3 regions of the Rhodococcus sacchari genome follow, and region 3 is predicted to be linked to each of the others. Evidence: riboswitches for the same ligand, from Rfam matches in the RefSeq annotation. Region 3 holds a riboswitch; each other region holds the start of a gene.

Region 1 (4,272 bases), 1.9 Mb from region 3:
GCGACACCCCGGCTGTGGAGTTCCTGCGCCGCAGGGAGCAGTTCGGTCTGCATCAGGTGCGACGCCTCGCCCAGATAGGCGGCCCCCACCGGGTTGCCGACCCGGTGGTTGGCACGTGCCGTCTCGATCGTGCCGGTGTAGACGGGGAGCAGCCGCCCGATCTCGGTGAGGTGGTGGACGGTGGTCGCATCGGCGTCGGTCAGCCCGGTCGCCGCGACGACCAGGTACTCCGAGGCCTCCGAGACCGCCCGGAGGTAGCGGTCGCGCACCTCCTCCGGTTCGAGACCACCCGAGATGAAGCCGGTCACCGCGGCGGCGTCGGCCACCGACAGGGCGCTGTAGAGGTTCTGTGCCGCGTAGGCGAGCGGTTCGGTGGACTCGAGCAACCGATCGTGGGTGTCCTGCCGTTGGTCCACGGCGGTCGCCGACGCCACCGCCGACACCAGGAGCAGGATCGTCAGGATCACCCCGAACGTCACCAGGCGGGCGGGTGTGGACCTCAGGACGTCGCGCAGATCCTCGCGGCGGACGCCCGAAGTGCCCGGATCCTCGGTAGCCTCGACCGTGCCGCCGGTCGGGACGACCGGAGGGGGTACGCGAACACCCACGGCGCACCCCTTTCCTCGTGTCGTCGGTCTCGAGGCGAGCATATAAGCAGCACGGCGGTATTGTTGCCGTCCACGGACGGCGGGATCCGGGGCTCCGACACGGTTCCGCAGGGGCCCGGACCAGGGAGGCGGACGCGATGCGCGGTGACGGTGACGGGTGGGCGGTCGGCCCCGACGGGGAGAAGCGCTGGGGGCGGCACGGCGCGGCCGGACTGCTGCTGCGCGCACCCCTGCCCGACGGCACCCCCGCGGTGCTCCTGCAGCACCGCGCGGCCTGGAGCCATCAGGGCGGCACCTGGGCTCTGCCCGGCGGCGCCCGCGACTCCCACGAGAGCACCGTCGACGCGGCCGTGCGCGAGGCTCACGAGGAAGCGGGCATCGACGTCGCGGCGCTGTCGGTGCGGACCGAGCGGGTCACCTCCGGGCTGCCGGGAGGCTGGACCTACACGACGGTGATCGCCGACGCGCCCCGCCCGCTCGACACCGCCCTCAACGGGGAGAGCACCGAACTGCGCTGGGTGCCCGAGTCCGAGGTCGAGACGATGCCCCTGCACCGCGGCTTCGCCGAGGCCTGGCCGGCGCTGCGCACCTGCCCGGTACGGATGCTGCTCGACACCGCCAACGTCCTCGGGACGAGCGGCCCCACCGGCTGGTGGCGCGACCGCCCCGGCGCGACGAGCGCACTGCTCGCCGACCTCGCCGCGGTGCTGCCCCGCACCGTCGAACTGCCCGGTGGACTGTTCGGCTGGGTGCCCCGCATCGAGGTCGTGCTCGAGGGACAGGCCCGCGACGCGGTCGTCGACGACGCCCGCCTGCCGGTGCACACCGCCGCCGGCAGCGGCGACGACGAACTCGCCCGGCTGGCCGCCGCGACGACCACCGCGGTGGACCCGAGCGTGACCGTCGTGGTCACCGCCGACCGCGGGCTGCGCGACCGGCTGCCCGAGGGCATCGTCGCGGTGTCGCCGTCGACGGTGCTGGGCTGGCTCTGACCTCTCGGGCCGGCGGCCTTCTCAGGCCGGCAGCGCGGCTTTGAGTGCCGCCGCGGCGGCCCGCGGATCCTCGGCCTTCGTGATCGCTCGCACCACCGCGATGCGCGTCGCACCGGCCGCGACGACCTCCGGCACCCGTTCGAGGTCGATCCCGCCGATCGCGAACCACGGACGCTTCGGCTGCGACTGCGCGACCTCGCGGGTCACCTCCAGACCCGCCGCGGTGCGGCCCGGCTTCGTGGGGGTGTCCCAGACCGGGCCGGATGCGAAGTAGTCCACGCCCTCCTCGATGTCGGCGAGCGCGGCCTGCGCGCGGCTGCCCGTGGACCGGCCGATGACGATCTCGTCGCCGAGGATCCGCCGCGCGTACTGCACCGGCAGGTCGCCCTGGCCGAGGTGCAGGATGTCGGCGCCCGAGGCGAGCGCGACGTCGGCGCGGTCGTTCACCGCCATCAACGCACCGTGTCGGGAGCACGCCTCGGCGATGATCTCCAGCGCCGCGAGCTCCTCTCGGGCCTCGATGCGGCCGAACTTCTTCTCGCCGGCCGAGTCCTTGTCGCGCAACTGGACGATGTCGACACCGCCTGCGAGGGCCTCCTCGACGAAGTCCGCGAGGTCGCCGGTGTCGCGGCGGGCGTCGGTGCACAGGTACAACCGGGCGGTCGCGAGGCGACCGCGGGGGTCGGGGTGGTTGCCGCGATAGGTGGTCACGGACAAGACGGTAGCCTCTAGGGGGAACGTGACGACACGGGAGTCCCGAGGAACGCGGGGCTGAGAGGGGGCCTGCCGGCCCCGACCGTTATGACCTGACCCGGATCATGCCGGCGCAGGGAGTGAGGTGGATCTGTGACAACTGTTGCCGTCGTCGGTGGCGGAGTGATCGGGCTGTCGATCGCATGGCGCGCGGCCCGCGCCGGGCACACCGTCACCGTGCACGACCCGAATCCCGGAAGCGGCGCCTCGTGGGTGGCCGGGGGCATGCTCGCCCCGCTGTCCGAGGGCTGGCCGGGAGAGGACCACGTCCTCGACCTCGGCGCAGCCTCCCTGGACCGCTGGCCCGGCTTCGCGGAGGCCCTGCGCACCGAGACCGGCACCGACGTGTTCACCGCCGAGGCCTCCCTGACGGTCGCCCTCGACGCCGCCGACGCCGCCGACCTGCGGACCGTCGCCGAATGGGTGGGCGAACGCGGCCACGAGATGCAGGTGCTCTCCCGCGCCCGGATACGCGAACTCGAACCGTCGCTCGGCCCCCGCATCCGCCTCGGGCTGCTGGCTCCCACCGAGCTCTCCGTCGACAACCGGGCGCTCGTCGAGGCCCTGCGCGTCGCGGCCGTGCGGGCCGGGGTGCGGTTCTCCGAAGCCGCCGTGCACGACCTCGCCGACCTGCCTGACGACCAGGTGGTGCTCGCCGCCGGGTGGGCGTCGGCGCAGCTGTGGCCGGGACTGCCGGTGCGGCCCGTCAAGGGCGAGATCCTGCGGCTGCGGCTGCGGCCCGGCGCGACCCCGCCGCCGCAGCGCACCGTGCGCGCGGAGGTGCACGGCCGCCCCGCCTATCTGGTGCCCCGCCACGACGGCCTGGTCGTCGGCGCCACCCAGTACGAGGCATCCGACCGGCAGGTCACCGTCGCCGGGGTGCGCGATCTCATCGCCGACGCGGAGACGATCTTCCCGGCGCTCGGCGAGTACGAGCTGTACGAGGCGAGTGCGGGCCTGCGCCCGATGACCCCCGACAACCTGCCGCTGATCGGCCGGCTGTCCGACCGCGTCGTGGCCGCCACCGGGCACGGCCGCAACGGTGTGCTGCTCACCCCGGTCACCGTCGACGCGGTGCTCGCCGAACTCCGCGGGGAGCAGCTCCCCGACGCGAAACATGCCTGTCCCCGACGACATACGGAAGCGAGTGTGCGATGAGCGATCAGGTGGCGGTGGGCATCACCGTCAACGGTGAGGACAAGACCTACGCGACGGCACCGACCGTCGCGGAGCTGCTGGCCGAACTCGGCCTGCCGGAGAAGGGGATCGCGGTCGCGATCGACGGTGCCGTCTGCCCCCGTGGCCGCTGGTCCGAACCGGTGAACCGCGGCGCGAACATCGAGATCCTCACGGCGGTCCAGGGTGGCTGAGACACAGGTGAACACCGCCCAGTCGGGCGAAACACGCGATCCGGCACACGATCTGCCGCCGCTGACCATCGCGGGCCGCACCTTCGGGTCCCGGTTGATCACCGGCACCGGCGGTGCCGCGAACCTCGCGGTGCTCGAGGAGGCGCTCGTCGCGTCGGGCACCGAACTGACCACCGTCGCGATGCGGCGCGTCGACGCGGCCTCCGGCACCGGGGTTCTCGACCTGCTGCGGCGCCTCGGCATCGAGCCGCTGCCCAACACCGCCGGCTGCCGCGGCGCGAAGGAGGCGGTGCTCACCGCGCAGCTCGGCCGCGAAGCGCTCGAAACCGACTGGGTCAAGCTGGAAGTCATCGCCGACGAGCGGACCCTGCTGCCCGATGCCATCGAACTCGTCTCGGCCGCAGAGCAACTCGTCGACGACGGATTCGTCGTCCTGCCGTACACCACCGACGATCCGGTGCTCGCGAAGCGCCTCGAGGACGTCGGCTGCGCCGCGGTGATGCCGCTCGGCTCCCCGATCGGCACCGGTCTCGGCATCTCGAATCCGCA
Region 2 (4,272 bases), 330 kb from region 3:
ACACCCGGCTCGGACAGATCCTCGACGACATCCGGGCGTCGCAGGTCAAGCCGGACGCACTCGTCTTCACCGGCGACCTGGCCGACCGCGGTCAGTCCGACGCCTACCGCAAGCTCCGAGACCTCGTCGAGCCGCTCGCCGAGGCGCTCGACGCGGAGATCGTGTGGGCGATGGGCAACCACGACGACCGCGCGACCTTCCGCACCCAGCTGCTCGACCAGGAACCGACGGGCGCGCCGATCGACCGGGTGCACGACATCAACGGCCTGCGCGTCGTCGTGCTCGACACCTCGGTTCCGGGACACCACCACGGCGAGGTGACCGCCGAGCAGCTGTCCTGGCTCGCCGACGAACTCGACACCACCGCCCGGTTCGGAACCGTTCTGGCCCTTCACCATCCGCCGGTGCCGAGCGTGTTCGACATGGCGGTTCTCGTCGAGCTCCGCGACCAGGCGGGCCTCGCCGAGGTGCTGCGCGGCACCGACGTGCGGGCCATCCTCGGCGGGCACCTGCACTACTCCACCTCGGCGACCTTCGCGGGCATCCCGGTGTCGGTGGCGTCGTCGACCTGCTACACCCAGGACCTCAACGTGCCGGTCGGCTCGCAGCGCGGGCACGACGGGGCGCAAGGCTTCAACCTCGTGCACGTCTATCCCGACACGATCGTGCACTCGGTGGTCCCGGCGGGCAGCTACGCCACCGTCGGGCAGCCGCACTCCGCGGAGGATGCAGAGCGTCTCCTCGCCGAGGCCGGAATCCGCATCCCGGAGAACCCCGACCTGACGGTGCGTATCTAGCCGGACCCGGCAGGACCGCAACGGTCCCGCCGGGTTCGCGTATCAGCCCGGGTAGTCGGTCTCCCAGGGCGCAGGGATCGGGTAGTACCGCTCGAGGAACTGCGTGACCTTCGCCGTCCGCAGCTCCAGGTCCACCTCGGGCGTGCTGCCGTCGTTGAGGCAGAACATGTCGAGCTTGCGCTTCGCGAGGATCGTGTCGAGTTCGCGCAGCCCGGCGTACGAGGTGGTGTCGACGTACTGCACCTTCGCCGTGGTCTGCTGCACCGCCCGACCGGTCATCAGCGCGTAGTAGTGGTAGAAGGAGTTCGTCACCGAGATGTTCTCGGCGCCGCGGAACTGGCTGGCCGCCGTCGCCGCGAACTCCTTAGGGAACTCGCGTTCCATCTCCGCCATGATCGACCGCCGCAGGGGCACCGGCGAGTGTTCGAGGTGCCGGGTGATCGTCACCCCGAAGCGTTCCTTCAGCAACCGGCGGTTCACGCGCGCCGAATTCTCGAACCCGCTGCGCGCGGCGTGGTTCCGGCCCAGACCGATCCGCACGTCGCATTCGACGAACTTGCTGACTCCGCCGCCGGTGAAGAACAGGCTCGGGCTCACGGGACGGCCGAGGAACATGTCGTCGTTCGAGTACAGGAAGTACTCGGACAGTCCCGGGATGTGGTGCAGCTGCGACTCCACCGCCATCGAGTTGTAGGTGGGCAGCACCGTCGGATCGGCGAAGAACTCCTCGCTGCGCACGAACGTCACCCGCGGGTCGTCGGCCAGCCAGGCCGGCCTGGGGGAATCGGTCGCGACGAAGATGCGACGCACCCACGGCGCGTACATGTGCACCGCGCGCAGCGCGTACTTGAGCTCGTCGATCTGCCGGTATCGCGCCGGTGAATCGTCACCCTCGCCGACGACGTAGTTCTGCATCAGCCGGGCACGCTCGGCCTGGAACGACTTCGACGATCCGTCGACCCACGAGAAGACCATATCGATCTCGAAGGGGACGTCCCAGGGATGCAGGTCGAACATTCCTTCGATGGTCGGCCACAGCTGCCCGTACCGTTCGACCGTCGTGCGGCGCATCTCGTCGCGCAGGGCGGTCTCCCGGCTCAGGGCGTTCGGACGCGGCATGATCACCTCGTCGTCGGTGTACGACCACAGTTCGATCTGCACACCGTTCGACGCGCCGTAGCGCAGACCGCTGGTCAGTTCCACCCGCGGGCGGAACAGCCGCAGGACCCGCGCCTTGCTGCGGTGCGACAGGCGACCGTCCGCGATCAGCAGCGGGCGGTGCTTCGACCCGACCGTCTTCGCGTAGAACGGCTCGGATCCGCACCCGTCCACGAGGGCGGTGAGCAGCCGCTTCCGGTCGGCCCAGTCGATTGCGAGGATCGGCCGGGTGGTCTCGTCGCGCACCAGCAGGTAGTCGATCCCGGCGTCGTCGAGTACCCGGCGCAGGAAGAGCAGGTCCTCGATCTGTGCCTGGTGCGGGGTCGTGGTGGTGATCGGGATGGCGTAGCGGTCCTCGAACCACACCGACTCCGGACGGCACGTGGGGGTGCCGTGGACGCGCGGCGGGGTGTCTCCGACGGGCTGCGGAAGGGAGACGTAGGAAGCATTGTGTGGGGCCGGCGGGTGCGTCGGAATCTCCTTTCGTGCGTCGGGACGGGAATGGCATATTTTAACGTGGATCTGAGCTAAGTGCTCGCCGTGAGGATGTGACGATCCCGTGAACCGGTAGCGGATGCCCGCGGCCCCGCGGTGTAGCCTGTGCCCAGGACTCGACACGGGGTGCCGGAAACGGCTGAGAGAACACCCGTCGAACCTGATCTCGATCATGCGAGCGAAGGGATGCCGAGCCGGCGAACGGGCCAGAGGTCCGTCGCTGTCACGCACCCTTCCCGACAGAAGGGAAGGCACGGAACATGTCCTTGCAGAACCAGGTCGTACTCGTCACCGGCGCCGGCCGCGGACTCGGCCGCGCCATCGCGCAGGCGTTCGCCGACGAAGGGGCCGCCGTGGTCCTCGACTACCGCACCAGCGGCGACGCCGCCCGCGAACTGGCCGAGAAGATCGGCGCCGACCGCGCGGTCGCGCTCCGGGCCGACGTCACCGACCGCGCCCAGGTCGACGCCCTGTTCGCGCAGGCCCGCGAGCACTTCGGACGCCCGGTCACCGCCGTCGTCAACAACGCCCTGCCGGACTTCTCCTTCAACGGCGACGCCCGCGACAAGGCCGACGAGATCGCCTACGGCGCGTTCGGAGCCCAGTTCGACGGCGTGATCGCCGGCGCCCTCAACGTCATCCAGGCGGCGCTGCCCGGCATGCGGGAGGTCGGGGGCGGCAGCATCGTCAACGTCGGCACCAACCTCGTCCAGAACCCGGTGGTCCCGTACCACGACTACACCGCGGCCAAGGCGGCCCTGCTGTCGCTGACCCGCACCTTCGCTGCCGACCTCGGCCCCGACGGCATCCGCGTCAACATGGTCTCCGGCGGTCTGCTGCGCACCACCGACGCGTCCGCCGCGACCCCCGAGGCGGTCTTCGACCTCATCGCCTCGTCCACGCCGCTGCGGAAGGTGACCACCCCCGAGGACTTCGCCGCGGCGATGCTGTTCTTCGTCTCCGACTGGTCGCGCGCCGTGACCGGCCAGAACCTCGTGGTCGACGGCGGTCTGGTGATGAACTGATGGCCGCACCCCGCAGCCTGCACCTCAACGCCTTCCTCTACGGCGTCGGACACCACTCCTCGGCGTGGCGGCACCCCGATTCGGCCGCCGAACGGCTCGGCGACATCGCCTGGTTCGAGGACCTCGCCCGCACCGCCGAACGCGGATGCCTCGACGCGGTGTTCTTCGCCGACGGGCACAGCGTCGACCCGAAGTACACCGCCGGCACCACCTGGTTCCTCGAGCCGATCACCGCGCTGTCCGCGATGGCCCGCGCCACCACCCGCATCGGCCTGGTCACCACGGTCTCGGCGAGTTTCTTCACGCCCTTCCACGCGGCGCGGATGCTCGCCTCGCTCGACCACATCAGCGGGGGACGGGTCGGTGCGAACATCGTCACCTCGATGTTCGACGAGGAGGCCCGCAACCACGGCTTCGACGCGCTGCCGCCGCACGCCGAGCGGTACGCGCGCGCAGAGGAATTCATCGAGGTGCTCTGCGCCCTGTGGGATTCCTGGGACGACGGTGCCCTGATCGTCGACCGGGAGGGCGGCCGCTATCTCGACGCCGAGACGATCCGCCCGATCGACCACCGCGGCAAGCACTTCCGCGTCGACGGACCGCTCACCGTGCCGCGCTGCCCGCAGGGCCGTCCGGTGCTGTTCCAGGCCGGAGCGTCGGAGACGGGCCGCGACCTCGCCGCGCGGCACGCCGAGGCGGTCTACTCCGTCGCCTGGGACATGTCCGCCGCCCTCGACTACGCCACCGACCTGCGCGCCCGGATATCCTCCGCGGGACGCGATCCCGGCTCGGTTGCG
Region 3 (4,272 bases):
AGCTCGACAGCTGGTACACGGACCTGTACGACCACGCGATCCGGGCGACGGAGTGGACCGAGTCCCTGCGCGACATGGTGACCACCATCTTCGAGACGAACCTGTCGCTGCAGGACGCACGCCTGAACGTCGTCATGAAGAAGCTCACCGGGTGGGCGGCGATCATCGCGGTGCCGACGGCCGTCACCGGCTGGTACGGCATGAACGTGCCCTATCCGGGCTTCGACGAACCGGCGGGTCTGATCACCGCCGCCCTCGTCATCGTCCTGTCCGCCGGCGGACTGTACGTGCTGTTCAAACAGCGCGACTGGCTCTGAGCCGAGTAGGATTCCGTATCGTCCGGGAATCGGGGTGCTCACATGGGTTTCTACACCGACCGCATCGTCCCCCACCTCGTCGACGTCGTGTGCGGGTCGTCGATGACCGCGCCGTCGCGGGAACGCGTCTGCTCCGGCCTGCGCGGCCGCGTCGTGGAGATCGGGTTCGGTTCCGGCACCAACGTGCCCTACTACCCCGCCGGCGTCGAGTCCGTCACCGCCGTCGAACCCGCCGACGTGGCGTGGCGGCTGGCCCGGCCCCGGGTGGCGGAATCGACGGTGCCGGTGGAGCGGTCGGGTCTGGACGGGCAGTCGCTGCCGTTCCCGGACGGCAGTTTCGACACGGCGTTGTCGACGTGGACGCTGTGCACGATCCCCGACGCGGTGCAGGCCCTGCGGGAGGTGCGCCGGGTGCTCGCGCCCGGTGGGACGCTGCATTTCGTCGAACACGGGCTGGCTCCGGACGAACCGGTGCGCAGGTGGCAGTACCGGCTCGACCCGCTCCAGCAGGCCCTCACGGGCGGATGCCATCTCACCCGCGACATCGCCGCGCTCGTGCAGGAGGCCGGCTTCGACCTCCGCGAACTCGACACCTTCTACGAGAAGGGCACACCGAAGTTCTTCGGGGCGCTCTCCCTGGGTGTCGCCGCCCCGGTATCCTAGATCAACACCACGATCAGGACGACGATCACGAGTACCGCGACGATCGCCGCGATCACTCCCCCGAGCGACCGGCGGCGCTGGGCGGGACCGTCGTGCACGAGTTCGGGATCGGCGTCGGGAGAATCGCCGATCGGGTCGTCCCCCTCGGGGTTCGCATTGGCCGGATTCGACATCGATCTCCTCCTGGGTGTGTGGTCCCGAGTCTGGCACGGACGCGCGCCCGGCGTTCTCGTTTCACCCCGCCCCGCTCGGGTATCCGGTCACGGTAGACGCCCCACGACCGAGGAGGACCCATGGCGGATTTCATCGACAAGGCCAAGCACAAGGCAGAAGAAGCCGGCGGGAAGATCAAGGAGAACACCGGTCGAGCAGCCGGCGACCGTGATCTCGAGGCCGAGGGCAAGGGCGACCAGACGGCGAGCGGCCTCAAGCAGGCGGGCGACAAGGTCTCCGATGCCGTGGAGAACGTCAAGGACGCATTCAAGAAGTAGTCCCGCAGTTCACGGGGGTGCCGGTGGTCGCGACCACCGGCACCCCGTTTCCCTGCGGATCTATCCGGTTCCCTCGGTGTCGTCGAAGAAGTGCCAGGTGCCGTCCTGCTCGTGCTGGGCCTCCATCCGCCAGCCGAGCTCGCTGTTGTCGGCGCGCTTGTCGACGAACCACGCGTGGGCGTCCTGTGCGCTGTCGAATTCCTTGGTGTCCACGACGTCACCGCTGGGGTCGATCACTCGATAGTTGGCCATGCCGAGGGACTTCCCGTGGGGTCGCTGCGCCAAACGTCCCGCGGGGCCGATGTGCGCCGAACGTCGCCTTCTGCTCGCATTCGTGTAGGGTGGGGTCATCGTCCGGCTCGCTTTCCGACGAGCCACCCCCGCACCGTCCAGGTGCCCGACGGTTCCGGACGACCCCGAGAGTTTCCCACGGCGATCACCGCGGCTCCCGTGCTTCGCACCCGTCTGCGACCGAGTCCAGCGGTGACGCATCCGAAAGGACGACCATGAGTCAGAACCCCCACGTCGACGTTCCGCTGTTCCTCGCGCCCCGCGATCCCCGCGCCGAGGCCGAGTCGGAACCCATCGCGAACACCGCCGAGGTCACGCGCCCCCACGACTACACGTCGATCTTCTCCGCGCGTCCCTGAGTTCGGTTGTAGAGCAAGACGATTTCGGTGGCTCCGACCCCGCTGAGCGGAGTTCGTTCCACCCGAATCGAAGAAGGTCCCGTCGGCGCGTTCGCCGACGGGACCTTCCCGGTCCACGCGCGGGGGAGGTGAGCATGGACCCCACGGCCCCGCCCGTCGGGGGGAGGTGGGCGAGGGCCGTCATCTCCTTGATCGAATCGGTCGTGTGCGACGTTACGGACATTTCGTATGACCGGTCGGCGGCCCTCCCGGACCGGCGATGGACAGTGCTATCGTCGCGTCCGTGACACGGGGTGCTCCGCACACGCGGGGCTGAGATCACACCCGTCGAACCTGATCAGGTAATGCTGACGAAGGGATGTCCCGGCATGTTCGTGCCTTTCCGACCTTTCATGCGCCGGAGCACCGGCCACCCGTCCACCGACGCCTCCCCGCTGTCGTGATCGCCCGCCGGCTCGCAGGGGCATTCGCGATCGCGGTCGCGCTCACCACGCTCACGGCGTGCTCGAGCGCGGACGACGGCGACACGATCCGTTTCGCCCTGGACTGGACCCCCAACACCAATCACACCGGGTTGTACGTGGCGCTGCAGGAGGGCCTGTTCGCCGATGCGGGACTCGACGTCGAGGTCCTGCCGTACAACAACGCCACCCCCGACACGCTCGTCGACGCAGGCAACGCCGAGTTCGGGATCTCCACGCACGCGTCGTCGACGTTCGCCCGGGCCGCCGGGTCGCGGACCGTCGCGGTCCTCGCACCCCTGCAGCACTGGGCGACGGCGATCGCCGTGCGCGCCGACGATCCCGAGATCACCCGGCCGGCGGATCTCGACGGCAGGATCTTCGCGGGCTTCGCGAATCCCGGGGAGACCGAGATGCTCGCCGAGGTGATCCGCAACGACGGGGGCCGCGGCGAGTTCGAGGAGGTCACTCTCGGAACCTCGTCGTACGAGGCGGTCTACTCGTCGACCGCGGACTTCACCGTGTCGTATCTGGCCTGGGAGGGCCTCGAGGCCGAGCACCGCGGCCTGCCCATGCGGTACTTCCGGTTCACCGACCACGGCTTTCCGGACGCCTACGCGATCGTCGTCGACGGCAACGAGGACTGGATGACCGAGCATCCGGACGAGGCCCGGGCCTTCGTGCAGGCGCTACAGGAGGGCTACCGCATCGCCGCCGACGATCCCGACCGTGGCGCGAAGGCCCTGCTCGACGCCAACCCCGGCGCCTTCCCGGACGAGGCGCTCGTCCTCGAGAGCCAGCGCATGCTCGCCGCCGAGTACATGCGCGACGAGAACGGTGAGGTGGGGTCGCTCGACGCGGACCGCTGGGCGGAGTACGCCCACTTCCTCTACGACAACGGCCTGCTGGCGGGACCCGACGGTGCACCGCTGAGCGTCGAACCCGATTGGTCGACCTATGTCACCGACGACTACCTCCGCAACTGAACCCGCCACCCGGACCCGGCGCCTCGTGCCGGCCCTGCTGGTCGCTGCGGCGCTCGTCGCCGTCTGGCAGCTGTACGTGTCGGTGAGCGGGATCCGGCCGCAGGTGCTGCCCTCCCCCGTCCGCGTCGTGGAGCAGGGCTGGGCGCACCGGTCCGTCATCGCCGGGCACGCCTGGGCGACCCTGCAGGTCACGTTCGTCGGGTTCGCGGTGTCGCTGACCCTCGCGTGGGCGCTGGCGATCGCGGTGGACTTCTCCCCGTGGTTGCGGCGGGCGTTCGTGCCGCTGTTCGTGGTCTCGCAGACCCTGCCGATCGTCGCCGTCGCACCGCTGATGATCATCTGGTTCGGTTTCGGGTTGCTGCCGAAGATCCTGGTGGTCACCCTGGTGACCTTCTTCCCCGTGGCGATCGGGCTGATCGAGGGGTTCGCGGCGGCCGATCGGGAGGCCGGATCGCTGCTGCGCAGCATGGGGGCGTCGCGGTGGCAGCAGTTCCGCTACGTGCGGTTGCCGGCGGCGCTGCCCCGTTTCTTCACGGCGTTGCGGATCGGGATCACCTACGCGGTGGTCGGGGCGGTGTTCGCCGAGTACGTCGGCGCCAGTTCCGGTCTCGGCATCTTCATGAGCACCCAGAAGAACTCCTTCCGGACCGATCTGGTGCTCGCGGCGGTGGTGGTCACGGCGGTGCTGTCGCTCGTGCTGTACG

Evidence for each region. A riboswitch is a leader RNA that binds a small molecule or an ion and turns the genes downstream of it on or off. The one in region 3 is predicted to bind thiamine pyrophosphate.
Region 1: it holds a riboswitch for thiamine pyrophosphate, as region 3 does, so the genes downstream of both, thiO (glycine oxidase ThiO) here and OED52_RS04960 (ABC transporter substrate-binding protein) in region 3, are expected to answer to the same signal.
Region 2: it holds a riboswitch for thiamine pyrophosphate, as region 3 does, so the genes downstream of both, OED52_RS06405 (3-oxoacyl-ACP reductase) here and OED52_RS04960 (ABC transporter substrate-binding protein) in region 3, are expected to answer to the same signal.

What each region holds. Positions count from the first base shown of each region.
Region 1 covers NZ_CP107551.1:3,663,248-3,667,519, reverse strand. The annotation lists gene OED52_RS16815 (hypothetical protein) at 1-608, opposite strand, end outside; gene OED52_RS16810 (NUDIX hydrolase) at 746-1,600, shown strand; gene thiE (thiamine phosphate synthase) at 1,622-2,311, opposite strand; TPP riboswitch at 2,338-2,450, shown strand; gene thiO (glycine oxidase ThiO) at 2,447-3,511, shown strand; gene thiS (sulfur carrier protein ThiS) at 3,508-3,723, shown strand; gene thiG (thiazole synthase) at 3,776-4,272, shown strand, end outside.
Region 2 covers NZ_CP107551.1:1,385,338-1,389,609, forward strand. The annotation lists gene OED52_RS06395 (phosphodiesterase) at 1-797, shown strand, start outside; gene OED52_RS06400 (stealth family protein) at 840-2,321, opposite strand; TPP riboswitch at 2,563-2,654, shown strand; gene OED52_RS06405 (3-oxoacyl-ACP reductase) at 2,711-3,475, shown strand; gene OED52_RS06410 (LLM class flavin-dependent oxidoreductase) at 3,475-4,272, shown strand, end outside.
Region 3 covers NZ_CP107551.1:1,051,012-1,055,283, reverse strand. The annotation lists gene OED52_RS04990 (magnesium transporter CorA family protein) at 1-317, shown strand, start outside; gene OED52_RS04985 (class I SAM-dependent methyltransferase) at 360-980, shown strand; gene OED52_RS04980 (hypothetical protein) at 977-1,153, opposite strand; gene OED52_RS04975 (CsbD family protein) at 1,274-1,471, shown strand; gene OED52_RS04970 (hypothetical protein) at 1,532-1,723, opposite strand; gene OED52_RS04965 (hypothetical protein) at 1,978-2,121, shown strand; TPP riboswitch at 2,401-2,497, shown strand; gene OED52_RS04960 (ABC transporter substrate-binding protein) at 2,561-3,568, shown strand; gene OED52_RS04955 (ABC transporter permease) at 3,540-4,272, shown strand, end outside.